DNA from 3 places in the Mycolicibacterium diernhoferi genome. Region 2 is predicted to be linked to each of the others. Evidence: predicted binding sites of a transcription regulator. Region 2 holds the regulator's gene; each other region holds the start of a gene.
What was found. The regulator LexA, encoded in region 2, represses DNA repair genes until DNA is damaged. The targets are predictions, from matches to a motif close to CGAACANNTGTTCG.
Positions count from the first base shown of each region.

Region 1 (4,329 bases), 930 kb from region 2:
AGAGCCACCAGCAGGCCCTGCACCGCCGCCCCCGCCGCGACGGTGAACATGGTGTGCTCGGCCGCGGTGCGTTGCGGATCCGGATAGCTGTGTGCCCCATCGGGAACCATGAACGGGATCACGAGTTCCGGTGCGTCGTAGAGGATCTGGCCGCGTGAAACCCGGCGGGACACCTCCTCGGCCGGACGGCCGTCGGAGGACAGGTCGGCCTGCCATTGCTGTTTCATCGCATCCAGTAACCGGATTCGGGTATCCGGATCGCGCACCCACACAAAGCGCACCGGGCGGGTGTGATGTGGGGCCGGCGCGGTCAGCGCCTCGGCGACCGCTTCCTCGACCAGGTCGGCGGGGACCGGTTCGGAGCTGAAGTGGCGCACCGAACGGCGGAGCAACTGTGCCTGCCTGCGGCCCAACTCGATGGACTCGGCGGTGCCGAGCCAGAACAGGTCGTCCTCGCCGCCGCGCACCAGGGTGCGACCGTTGGAGCCGTCGTCGTGCAGCTCGAGTCCGCGCACCACGGCCACCGGGACGCCGGTCAGCTTGCCCTTCACCAGATCCCCGGCGGCGGCGAGTTCGTCGGCGACGGCGATCTCGGTGACGAAGAGTTCGTTGCCGTGCGCGTCGTGTGCCCCGGCGTAGCCGTGCAGCACCGTCAGACCGGCCGCGCCGATCGCGACATCGGTCTGGCCGTTGCGCCAGGCCCGCCCCATGGTGTCGGTGACGACGACGCCGACCCGTACGCCCAGCTGCCGTGCGATACCGTCGCGCAGCGCCGCGGCGCTGCCGTCCGGATCCACCGGTAGCAGCGCGAGTTCGCCCGAGTCGATGTTGGAGCCGTCGACGCCGGCGGCGGCCTGGACCAGGCCGATGGCGTTCTCGGTGATGAACGTCTTGCCCTTGCGGGCCAGGACGCGTACGGCCTCGTCGTCGATGAGCTTGCGGCGCAGGAGGTCTCGCTGCTCGGGGTCGGTGGGTGCTGCGACGATGCGGCCCTCGGTCTTGGACAGCACCTTGCTGGTGATGACCACCACGTCGTCATCGCGCAACCAGCGTGCGGCGCCGGCGATCGCCGCGGCGAGATCGTCGCCGGGACGGAACTCGCCGAGTCCGGTGACCGGGATGATCTCGACGGGTTTCGCGGTGCCGTGCTCGGTGGCCCGCTGCTCGGCCGTCACAGCGAGATGCCCGCCAGGTGCAGGCCGGCCCGGACCATCTCGGCGGTGGTGGCCGGATCGGTCATCAGCAGTGGGGCGGCCCGGACGTCGAGGCCCTCGATCGCGGCGGTGTCGCCCTCGTCGATCAGCCAGCCGTCCAGGATGCCCACGCCGCTGCGGGCGCCGAAGTGCCTACCGACCGCCTCGGAGGACGATTGCACCCCGATCACCGAGAGGCATTCGTCGGCCATGCCGCGCAACGGCTTGCCGGCGACGATGGGGGAGTAGCCGATCACCGGGGCGGCGGTGGAGCGCAGCGCGCCGCGGATACCGCCGACGGCGAGGATGGAGCCGATGCTGACCACCGGGTTGGACGGGGCGATCAAGACGATGTCCGCGTCGGCGATGGCCTCGGTCACGCCGGGTGCGGCGGTGGCCTTGTCCGAGCCGATGAAGGCGAAGCTGTGGGTGGGAATCTTCGCGCGGTAGCGCACCCACCATTCCTGGAAGTGGATGGCCTTGCGTTCCCCGTCCGGGTCGGTGACCACCACGTGGGTCTCGCTGCGCTCGTCGCTGGCCGGCAGCAGGCGTGCCCCCGGCGCCCAACGGGAGCACAACGCCTCGGTGACGGCCGACAGTGGGTAGCCGGCCCGCAGCATCTGGGTGCGCACCAGATGGGTGGCCAGATCACGGTCGCCGAGCCCGAACCAGTCGGGCTGCACTCCGTAGGCGGCCAGTTCCTCCTTGGCATGCCACGTTTCGTCACGGTGGCCCCAGCCACGGTCCGGATCGATGCCGCCGCCCAAGGTGTACATGCAGGTATCGAGGTCGGGGCAGATCCGGACGCCGAACATCCAGGCGTCGTCGCCCACGTTGACCACGGCGGTCAGTTCGTGTTGAGTGGGCCCCTCGGGATCGGCGGACGGGTCGGCAAACTGCCCCAGTTGCAGCAGATGCTGGACGCCGAGCAGGAATCGGGCGCCGCCCACGCCGCCGGCCAGAACTGTCACCTTCACGCCCTCAGACCCTAGGCCAGCCGGCTCGGTGAGGTGTTCCCCACCCGGGTGTGGCGAACACGCCGGAGCAAGGACACGCCGGATCTACGTCACGAGATGGTATGAAAAACGGCCCTTTAGCTTGACCGTGGCAGCTAACACGTGTCTAATCACATCAGTGTCATTTCGTGGTTCGCCCGCCGGTTTCGGTGCCGCAGACCGGGATTCGATCATCTGTTCGAATCCGGATGGCCTGACATCACAATAGTGATAGCTGGGGTGGTGCCGAGGGCTTTTTCAGATCCGCAATTGCTGGATCTGACAAGATCTTTCGGCAGGGGCCCCAAACGGCAACAACGGGAAAACCAATCAGGTGAGGAGGCGGAACATGTCTTTTGAGCAGGTCGATTTCGACCGCGCGCTCCGGTTCGAAGACCGGATGCTCGGTTCAGTGGACAGCGCACCGCACACCACTACCGGCCCGACGACAAGCGATGCGGTCACGCGCCCGCAATTGAGCTTGGTACCCGAACGTATCGAACTGGCACTGGATCCGATCGACGGTTCGTTCGACGAGGATGACCAGTGGCAGGAACGCGGTCTGTGCGCTCAGACCGACCCCGAGGCCTTCTTCCCGGAGAAGGGCGGCTCGACCCGGGAAGCCAAGCGCATCTGTCAGGGTTGCGAGGTCCGCGACCGGTGCCTGGAGTACGCACTGGCCAACGACGAGCGGTTCGGTATCTGGGGCGGCCTGTCCGAGCGTGAGCGCCGCCGCCTCAAGCGCGGCATCATCTGACCGGCTCCGGCCGCGTTATCCGTCGTCGAGCGACGGATCGATGACCGACGGCTCGACGCCCAGATAAGTGGCCACCTGGGCCACCAGTACCTCATGCAACAAATCCGCGAGTTCATCGGTGTCCTTGGCGCGCCGTTCGATCGGCTTGCGGAACAGCACAATTCGCGCCCGCGTGGGATTTCCGCGGACATCGACCCCGGCCGGGATCAGGCGGGCCAGCGCGATCGGGCCGTCCGCGACGACCTCCGGCGGCCACTGCACACTGTCGGGATCCTTGGGGGAGATGCGCGGAATCTCGTCGACCGCCACATCCAGATTGGACACCCGCTGATGCCATCGGCGTTCGATCGGCTCGTAGGCCTCCAGCACCGCCATGTCGAATTTCTCGCTTCGGCTGCGCCAGCCGGGAACCGTCGGCGGCAACAGCGACCCCCGCATTCCACGTCCGCGTCGGGAGCCCCGATGGCTGCGCTGCACCACAGGACAGATGGTAACGGTTGGAGATCGGCCACCGGATCACGCGCGTGTCCGGGAGCCCGACGCGTCGCCGCACGATAATCTTCCCTGCGTGAACGTTCCCCGTCGCTGCTGCAGGCCAGGGTGCCCGCACTACGCCGTGGCGACGCTGACCTTCGTCTATTCGGACTCGACAGCCGTCGTCGGACCGCTTGCCACGGTGTCCGAGCCGCATTCCTGGGATCTGTGTGTCGTGCACGCCGGTCGGATCACCGCGCCGCGCGGCTGGGAATTGGTCCGCCACGCCGGTCCGCTGCCGACGCATCCCGACGAGGACGACCTGGTGGCGCTCGCCGACGCGGTCCGTGAGGGCCGCGACGGATCGCAGTCGATGGTGAACGGCGGGACCGGCGTGACCGCCGGATTCTCCGACCCGGCCACCGGCGCGTCCGGCGGATCGCTGATGGCGCCCCCGGTCCGTCGTCCCGAACCCAACGGTCGACGTCGCGGTCACCTGCGGGTGTTGCCGGATCCCGAACCCGGTTCCGAATAGCCCTTCCGGGTCGTCATCGTGCGGCCGTGGCCGTGCGCTCCTTGTCCGGTTCCCGACATAGGTCACGGGACCTCCGACGGTCATCGTGCCGAGACACTAGGCTGAGTGGCCAGAGCAGTCCCGAATTCCCCGTACACACAGAGAGCGAGGAGAGCCATGTCTCGGCCCGCTGAGGCTGTCCACGCTGTCATCAAGGCATACGACGTGCGGGGCCTGGTCGGAGACCAGATCGACGAGGCCTTTGTCCGCGACGTCGGCGGCGCCTTCGGCCGCCTGGTCCGCGACGAGCAGCGGCCCGCCGGCACCGACCCGGTGACCCGGGTGGTGATCGGGCACGACATGCGCGCGAGCTCGCCGACCCTGTCGGACGCCTTC
Region 1 covers NZ_CP080332.1:1,666,582-1,670,910, forward strand. Annotated here, with positions in the region: gene K0O62_RS07960 (coenzyme F420-0:L-glutamate ligase) at 1-1,175, opposite strand, end outside; gene cofD (2-phospho-L-lactate transferase) at 1,172-2,170, opposite strand; gene K0O62_RS07970 (WhiB family transcriptional regulator) at 2,685-2,945, shown strand; gene K0O62_RS07975 (metallopeptidase family protein) at 2,961-3,383, opposite strand; gene K0O62_RS07980 (DUF3499 domain-containing protein) at 3,514-3,954, shown strand; gene K0O62_RS07985 (phosphomannomutase/phosphoglucomutase) at 4,111-4,329, shown strand, end outside.
Region 1: cofD (2-phospho-L-lactate transferase) is a predicted target of LexA. The motif match lies at 2,377-2,390, and genes of this name have one in related genera.

Region 2 (4,329 bases):
ACCTGCTGGGCAAGGAGGTTCAGTGCATCGTCATCGACCTGGCGGCCCTGGCATGCGCGCCGCACACCCCGGATGACTTTCTCTCTGCTGAACGGTTCGGTGACACCGCTGCGCTTGACGACCGCGAGTACCGCGGTTTCCACGGTGGTGAACCTACGCCCGCATTCGGGGCAAGATCGGCGACGTCGGATGGCCTGACCTTCGTCGGCCTCACGGGAATCGACGACACGCGAGTCGGGATGGCGGCAGAACGGACAGTGCATCACCGCTCCTTTGCCCCACCGCTGGTCTACCAACTCGATTGTCATCGAGCCTACCTGGGCGATCACCCGATGGGGGCAATGAGGGTCTGGCCGGCCTGCACGGTGCTGGTTTCGAGCTTGTTGAGTTCACGGATACGTTCCACCACCGAGCCCGCCGGCACATCGGGCGCCACCCGCGCCGCGATGTGCTGCAGCGTCTCACCGGCTTCCACGTACACCACGGACAACCGGGTGGGCATCTGCACCGGCTCCTCGGTGGGTCCGCCGAGTTGGGCGACCAGCCCCAGCCACAGGGTGAACCCGCCGGCCAGCAGGGCCAACAGCACGGTGGCGACCGGCGTGATGGGCCGACGACGGTGCGAGGCACGGGACATCAGCACCCCGGTGTTGCGGTAACCCAGCGGCGCCCCTCCCGGGCGGCGGGACTGCACGCGCCGGCGGCGCACCACCACGTCGCGTGGCAGCGGCCACACCTCGGGCGCCATCGCCGTCTGCCGGGGACGCGCGTCGAACTGCGGGGCACTGGTACGAGCTTCGAGAATGGTCATCGGACTGCTGCCTCTCGGTAGGGGTCTCGCCTGGCGGCTTTCGCTTCTGTGTTCGAATGCTAGTCGATCATGTGTTCGATGAATAGAACACGTGATCGAACTGTTGCCAAACGATAAACCGGACCACCGACAAGTAGCCCGCGCGCCGAATCAGCCGGTGCGCCCCGCCAGCAGCCCACTGGAGGCGAACTTCAGCCCGCTGCGCAGTTCTTCGAGGCTGATCGGGTCGTCACTCTCGACGTAACGCAGGGTCGTGGCGACGGCCATGTTGAAGAACAGCCAGGCCAGGGCGCGCGGACTGAGCTCATTGCGGTACTGGTCGCGGTAGTGACCCATGTGCAGGGTCGTCATCGCCAGCAGGGTCGCACTCAGCCCGGAGACGATGTCGAAGGCACGGACGCGCTCGGGCCGCTGAGCCAGATAGCGGATCAGGGTCCGATTGGCGAGCGTGAACTCGATGAGGATGTCGATGGAGGCCTGCATGGCCTCTTCCGGCTCGTGCATGGTCACCGACCGCAGCATGTCCTCGATCGCCGGCGCCTGGTCGGCCGCCAGCCGCTCGATGGCCGCATCGATGATCTCCTCCTTGTTCGAGAAGTACTGGTAAATCGAGCCCTTGCTGACACCGGCCTTCTCGGCGATCGCGTTCGTGGTCAGCCGGTCCGGTTCGGTGGTGCGCAACAGGTCCGCTGCCGTGGTCACGATTTTTGCGACCATATATCTAGAGCGTTCTTGTTTCGGCACTTTTCTACGTCCTGAACTGCGGTTTTCTGCAACCATGCTGTTCCCTTACACGACTTGTTTGCGACCTCTGGGTCATATTAGCGTCGGGGTCCTCAGCACGAGGAGGTGCGAGCAGCCATGACTGCCACAACGGATCTGCCGGCCCAGAACGCCGAACACACCGGAGCTCCCGAGCTCGTCCCATTGGATTCACTGACCGCCGAGCACACCGGCCGGTGGACATTTCTCATCGTCGAGGGCGCGGCCTTCATGATGCAGGCCATGCACCCGGTGATCGCCGAGGTGACCGGCCGCTATTCCGCGGGGTTCCGCGGTGATGCCGGCGGTCGTGCGATCCGCTCGGTCGACTCGGTGCTGCGCTGGACCTACGGCGGCACCGCGGCCCTCGCGGAGGGCGATCGGGTCCGCGCACTGCACAAGCCGCTCACCATGACGAGCGAACTGACCGGGAAGCGGATCAGCGCACTGAACACCGAGGCCTACCAGTGGGTGATCGCCACCGGCTACCTCGTCAACGCCCAAGGCGGCGGGCGCTTGCTGATCGGGCGGGATTTCACCGATTCGGAGAAAACCGAGCTCCTGCGCGACAACCGTCGACTGGCCGAGCTGCTGCACGTGCCGATGCGCGGTTACCCGCAGACGCTCGCGGAGATGACCGAGTACTACGAGAACATGATCGACACCCTGCAGGGCACCCCGCAGGCGCTGCAGCTGATCGCGGACTTGAAGGCCGGCAAGCTGGAGCTCTCGACGTCGATGCCCAAGGCGCTCGAACCACTGCTCCGGACGGCCTTGCGGCCGGCGCTCCGGCTCAACTACCTGTCCATCGTCGGCCTGCTCGATCCCCGGCTGCGCGCCAAGCTCGGGGTGAGCTGGAGCCGGCAGGAGCAGATCCAACTGCAGGTCATCTACGCCGCGATCCGGGCGGCGTACCGGGTGCTGCCGGACCGACTCACCTACTTCCCGCTGGCCTATCACGCGCGTAAGCACCATGAGTGCCTGAAGAAGATGGAAGAACGCCAAAAGAAGTCGTTCGCGTACAACCTGCCCGACACGCCTCGAACACATGTTTGATTATGTCTTCGCCTGCGACTACATTCGGCCATATGAGCGAGAGCACCGAACACCCTGAGGCACGCTCCAGTCTGACCGAGCGTCAGCGCACCATCCTGGAGGTCATCCGCGCCTCCGTGACCGAACGCGGCTACCCGCCGAGCATCCGGGAGATCGGCGACGCCGTCGGTCTCACCTCGACCTCGTCGGTGGCCCACCAGCTGCGCACCCTGGAACGCAAGGGCTATCTGCGCAGGGACCCGAACCGTCCGCGTGCCGTGGACGTCCGCGGCGCGGACGACAACGTGACGCCGAAGAACGTGACCCCGATCGTGGCAACCGAGGTCGCGGGTTCCGACGCGCTGCCGGAGCCGACGTTCGTCCCGGTCCTGGGCCGGATCGCCGCCGGTGGGCCGATCCTGGCCGAACAGGCCGTCGAAGAGGTCTTCCCGCTCCCCCGAGAACTGGTCGGCGAGGGCTCGCTGTTCCTGCTGAAGGTGGTCGGCGAATCGATGATCGACGCGGCGATCTGCGACGGCGACTGGGTGGTCATCCGGCAGCAGAACGTCGCCGAGAATGGCGACATCGTGGCGGCCATGATCGACGGCGAAGCCACCGTGAAGACCTTCAAGCGCACCAAGGGGCAGGTGTGGCTGATGCCGCACAACCCGGCGTTCGAGCCGATCGACGGTAACGACGCCCAGGTGCTCGGCAAGGTCGTCACCGTCATCCGCAAGGTCTGACGGGTTCGCCCGGGGAGGCTCAGTCGGCCCGGACGAACCCGTTCGTCCGGGCGAACTCCTCACTGGCGAACCAGATCTCGGCCTCGGTGTCCCGATAGCCCGGGCTGCCGGGAGCCCAGTACAGGCCCGACTTGGTGTCCGCCTTGATCGGATAGCCCTCGGGCGCCCGGTACCGGTCGCCGTCGGCCAGCCGCATCGAGGTCCAACCCGGATCCTCCGGCTCGTCGTCCTGGATCGCGGCGTGCCGGCCACTGGGGAAATCGGGCTCGTACCCGGACCAGACCGCGGTGGTGGGCGGGTCGAAAGCCGGCGCCTCGGACAGTGATTCGATCCGGGTGGGCGCGGTGTCCACCGCGTCCGGGTCGGAATCGAAACTCAGATCCTCGGCCGGCGCGTGCAGTTCCTCGAGCTCGTCGCCCTCATCGGAGTCGTAGTCGCCGGTGTCCTCATCGGTGTCGTAATCGCCGGACTCGTCGCGATGCTCGGGATCCGGGCCCGCCGAGATGGTGCCGAACGCGGGCACCTCGCTGACCGCCGGTGCCGAGGCCCACAGGCTCTGGGGGGCGTCCGGCTCGCGATCGCCGTACTCGGGCTGCTTGTACTCGGGCTCGTCATACCCCCGGTCGTAGCGGTCGTCGGCATAGTCATCCCCGAAACCGTCGTCCTCGTGGGACCGCCGGTTTCGCAGCACCGCGACGGCGATCAGGGCGATCACACCGATCAGCGGGATCAAGCCGAGCAACCACCACCAGCGCCACGAGTACCACTTGTCGCCGCTGTCGGCGTCCGCGGTGGCCGCCGAGCCCGGCGCCGGAGCGGCCGGGGAGTCGGCACCGGGCACCTGCAGCCCGACGAGCTGCGACTGCAGGCCGGCCGGCTCGGTGCTGAACTTGCCGCTGGTCCTGTCCCACGAGATCGATCCGCCGTTGAACTGCTGAGTGACGACGTTGCCGTGGTCGGTCTGGTCGCCCTTGGGGG
Region 2 covers NZ_CP080332.1:2,600,493-2,604,821, reverse strand. Annotated here, with positions in the region: gene nrdR (transcriptional regulator NrdR) at 1-263, opposite strand, end outside; gene K0O62_RS12315 (LysM peptidoglycan-binding domain-containing protein) at 326-811, opposite strand; gene K0O62_RS12310 (TetR/AcrR family transcriptional regulator) at 962-1,528, opposite strand; gene K0O62_RS12305 (oxygenase MpaB family protein) at 1,673-2,629, shown strand; gene lexA (transcriptional repressor LexA) at 2,662-3,351, shown strand; gene K0O62_RS12295 (sunset domain-containing protein) at 3,371-4,329, opposite strand, start outside.

Region 3 (4,329 bases), 2.6 Mb from region 2:
GGGCCCGTCGACGTACCGGCCGGCCTCGTTCGGGCACAAGGGCCAGGTGTACGACGGCTGGGAGACCCGGCGCCGCCGCGAGACCGGGTACGACACCGCGATCGTCCGGCTCGGCGTGCCCGGCGTGATCCGTGGATTGGTGGTGGACACCGCGTGGTTCAAGGGCAACTATCCACCCGCCGTGTCGATCGACGCGATCGAGGTGGACGGCTACCCCACCGCCGGGCAGCTGGCCGACAGTGAGCACTGGACACCGCTGGTCGAGCGCAGCCGGTGCTACGGGGACAGCCGCAACAACTTCGAGGTGAACTCGGAGAACCGTTGGACCCATGTGCGTCTCAACATCTACCCCGACGGCGGCGTGGCCCGGTTGCGGGTGCACGGCGAGGGGCTGCCGGACAAGCGTTTCTTCGGGGCCGGGCCGCTGGATCTGGCCGCGCTGGAGAACGGCGGGCTGGTGCTGGACTGTTCGAACCGGTTCTACAGCTCCCCGCAGAACCTGATCTTCCCCGGGTATGCACAGGTGATGGGTGACGGCTGGGAGACGGCGCGGCGCCGCGACGACGGCAACGACTGGGTACGCATCCGGCTGGCCGGCCCGGGCCGGGCCAAGCTGGCCGAGATCGACACCTCGTACTTCATCGGCAACTCCCCCGGTGCTGCGGCGCTGACCGGGTTCCGCGCCGATGGTGAACCGGTGCAGTTGCTGCCGCGCACCGACCTGTTGCCCGACACCCGGCACAAGTTCCTGATCGACACCGATGAGGTGATCACCGAGGTGCGCCTGGACATCTACCCCGACGGCGGGTTGGCACGGCTGCGGTTGTTCGGGGAACTGGCGTGACGTACCCGCGCGATCTGGTCGGCTACGGCCGCACCCCGCCGCATCCGCACTGGCCCGGCGGGGCGGCGATCGCGGTGCAGTTCGTACTGAATTACGAAGAGGGCGCGGAGAACTGCGTCCTGGACGGCGACCCCGCCTCGGAGACGTTCCTGTCCGAGATCACCCCCGCCGAACCGTACGGTAATCGGCACATGAGCATGGAGTCGCTGTACGAGTACGGGTCCCGCGCCGGTCTGTGGCGGATCCTGCGGATCTTCGAGCAACGTGGTCTGCCGTTGACGATCTTCGCGGTCGCCCGGGCCATGCAGCGCAATCCCGAAGCGGTGGCGGCGTTTCGGGAACTGGGTCACGAGATCGCCTGTCACGGCTTGCGCTGGAAGTCCTATCAGCTGATCGGCGAGGACACCGAGCGAGCCCACATGGCCGAGGCGGTACAGATCCTGACCGAGTTGACCGGGGCCGCGCCCCTGGGCTGGTACACCGGCCGGGACTCCCCGCACACCCGGGACCTGGTGGTGGCGCACGGCGGGTTCGTCTACGACTCGGATTCCTACGCCGATGATCTGCCGTACTGGGTGCAGGTGGCCGGCGCCCATCATCTGGTGGTGCCCTACACGTTGGACACCAACGACATGCGGTTCTCCTCGCCGGCCGGGTTCGCCAACGGGGACGAGTTCTACGCACACCTGCGCGACGCCTTCGATGTGCTCTACGCCGAAGGGCTTGCCGGACAACCGAAGATGCTCTCGGTCGGACTGCATTGCCGGCTGGTCGGGCGCCCGGCCAGAGCGGCTGCGCTGCAACGCTTCCTCGATCACGTGCAGTCGCACGACCGGGTGTGGGTGGCGCGACGCATCGAGATCGCCGAGCACTGGCGGGCAGTGCATCCGGCGCCGGTCGAGTAGCGGACACCCCACAAATCACCGATGTCCTGAGACATCACCCTTGCGTACTGCATCCACGAGGCGTACTATCGAACATAGGTTCGAATTGAATTGAGTAGTGCTCCCGATCTGTACACGGTGAGCTTTCGCCCGCGACGTGTGTCGCTGAGAGGTTCGAGGGTCCCTGCGGGACCGTCCGAGCCGATTGCCTATGAATCCGAGTTGTCATCCCGTGTACCGCCTTTGGGAAAGGTTGGGCATCTGGCATGGACGCCACCCATCTCGACACGTTCGTCACTGCGTTGATCGATGACCTCGCTCCGGCAGGTGAGGGCACCGATCGCAGTTTGTTCGATCTGCTGGATTGTCCGCGGCCGGTGGTTGATGAGCCGGCCCTGTTGGCGGTGCTGGTGGCCGCAGTGACCGCGCGCAATCTGTTCGACCATGTGATCGCGTCGGCGGTCGCGGCCACCGAACGGCTCGGGATCCCGGCGCGCCGGCACCTGCGCTCGGGGGCCGATCTGCTCACCAGCATCGGGGTGGCCCCCGGCGTGGCGCTGCGGGCGGTACGGGTCGGACGTGCCGCGCCGATGCTGCCGGCCCTCACCTGCCAACAGCGACTCGGTGGGCTGGGTATCGAGTTCGCCGATGCGGTCGGCAGAGGAGTCGCCCACATCGCCGCCCGGGTTGAATTGACCGAGGAAGACCGGGCCACGGTGGTCACGAAACTGATGATCCAGACCACCCCCGCACAGGTGAGCGAGAAGGCCCGCGAGATCGCCATCGAGAAAGCCGCCACACAACCTCAAGAAGAGGGGGCGGTGCCGGTCGCGGAGAACACTGACCTCAACGACATGACGCTGGTGCAGACCGACGAGGGGCGGGTCGCCGCGACGCTCGATCTCGATGTGCTCACCGGTGAGGAACTGTTCGCGGCGTTGGATCCGTTGTGCCGGCCCGTTCCGCTGCCGGATGGGTCACCGGATCCGCGGCCGGCCGGGCGGCGCCGCGCGGACGCGTTCGGTCAGCTCGTGCGGGGCTACCTATCGAGCCAGCGGCGCCCGACCTCCGGTGGTGTGCTGCCCCACGTCACCCTGATCCGACCCGCCACCATCCGACCAGGTGCGCGCGGCCAGGAATGCGTGGACACCCTCGGGTTCGGTGGACCCATCAGCGCCGTCACCGCGGACCTGATCTCCTGTGACAGCACCCTCACCGCGGTGATCGTCGACGGCGCGGGGGCGCCACTGAACGTCGGACGCAGCGAACGGCTGTTTCCGCCCGCGCTGCGAAAAGCTTTGGGGGTGCGTGACGGTGGGTGCGCCTTCCCCGGCTGCGGCAGACCGGTGTCCTGGTGCGACGCCCACCACATCCAACCGTGGAACAGCGCAGGCACCACCTGCGTCGATAACGGAGTGCTGCTCTGCCGCAGCCATCACACCGCAATCCACCACGGCGGCTGGCAGGTCTACCTCGGCCCCGACCGGCACCCCTGGTTCATCCCACCCCACGACCCGGCCGAACCCCAACCGGCGCACCTGCGTTCACACGCCAGACGCACCATGACCGACCTACCCACCGCCGCTTAACCCAGCCCTCAGGCACCTTGAAAACTACACAGAGAACCGCACACGCGGCGGGAACCGGCACCGATGACGCCGCCGGACCCGCCACGACGAGTCAGGCCTTCTCGACGTACACCTTCGCCGGCGGCGCGGCGTATTCGCCGCGCTTGGACGTCCGCAGGCCCATCGTCACCAGGGACTGCACCGTGAGCGTGGCCGCGGTGACCCCGTCGACCACGGGCACCCCGATCTCCTCGGTGATGTGCGCGCACATATCGGCCATCCCGGCGCAACCCAGCACCACGGCGTCCGAGCCGTCCTGCTCGATCGCCTCCCGACACGCTTCGGTGACGAGTTTGAGTGCGGTCGGGTCGGTTTCGAGATCGAGCACCGGGATCTCGCAGGCGTGGAAGCCCCGGCAGAATCGGCTCATCCCGTACCGTTCGGCGAGTTCCTCGGCGCGGCCGATGGTGCGCCCCAGCGTGGTCACGACGCTGAATCCGCGCCCCAGATGACTGGCGGTGTGCATGGCGGCCTCGGCGATCCCGATCACCGGCCCGGCGGCAAGTTCGCGTGCGGCGTCCAGTCCGGGATCGCCGAAGCATGCGATGACGTAGCCGTCCACCCCGGCGTCCTCACCGCGCCGGATCGCCGCGAGCAGGCCGGGCACGCTCATCGCCTCGTCATAGTGGCTCTCGATGGACGGCGGACCGAAGTCGCTGGTGACGCCCACGACCTGTACGCCCGCGCCGGCCACCGCCCGGGCGCATGCCTCGATGGTCGAGGTCATGGCCCGGGTGGTGTTCGGATTGATCAACCAGATACGTGTCACGACAACGATTCTGCGACGAGGACGTCCTTCTTGGCGAGCAGATAGTACACCCCGAAGCCGACACCGCACCCGATGAACCAGCTGTACTGGGCCGTCGTCGACATCCCGGCGACGCTGCCGCCCAGCAGCACCGGGATGACGGCCAGCGTCGCCCCGACGATGGTGGCGATCACCGCGACCTTGTTGTATCCCTTGGTGTACCAG
Region 3 covers NZ_CP080332.1:5,197,604-5,201,932, forward strand. Annotated here, with positions in the region: gene alc (allantoicase) at 1-844, shown strand, start outside; gene puuE (allantoinase PuuE) at 841-1,749, shown strand; gene K0O62_RS24615 (HNH endonuclease signature motif containing protein) at 1,995-3,317, shown strand; gene K0O62_RS24620 (aspartate/glutamate racemase family protein) at 3,409-4,125, opposite strand; gene K0O62_RS24625 (NCS1 family nucleobase:cation symporter-1) at 4,122-4,329, opposite strand, start outside.
Region 3: K0O62_RS24615 (HNH endonuclease signature motif containing protein) is a predicted target of LexA. The motif match lies at 1,819-1,832, and genes of this name have one in related genera.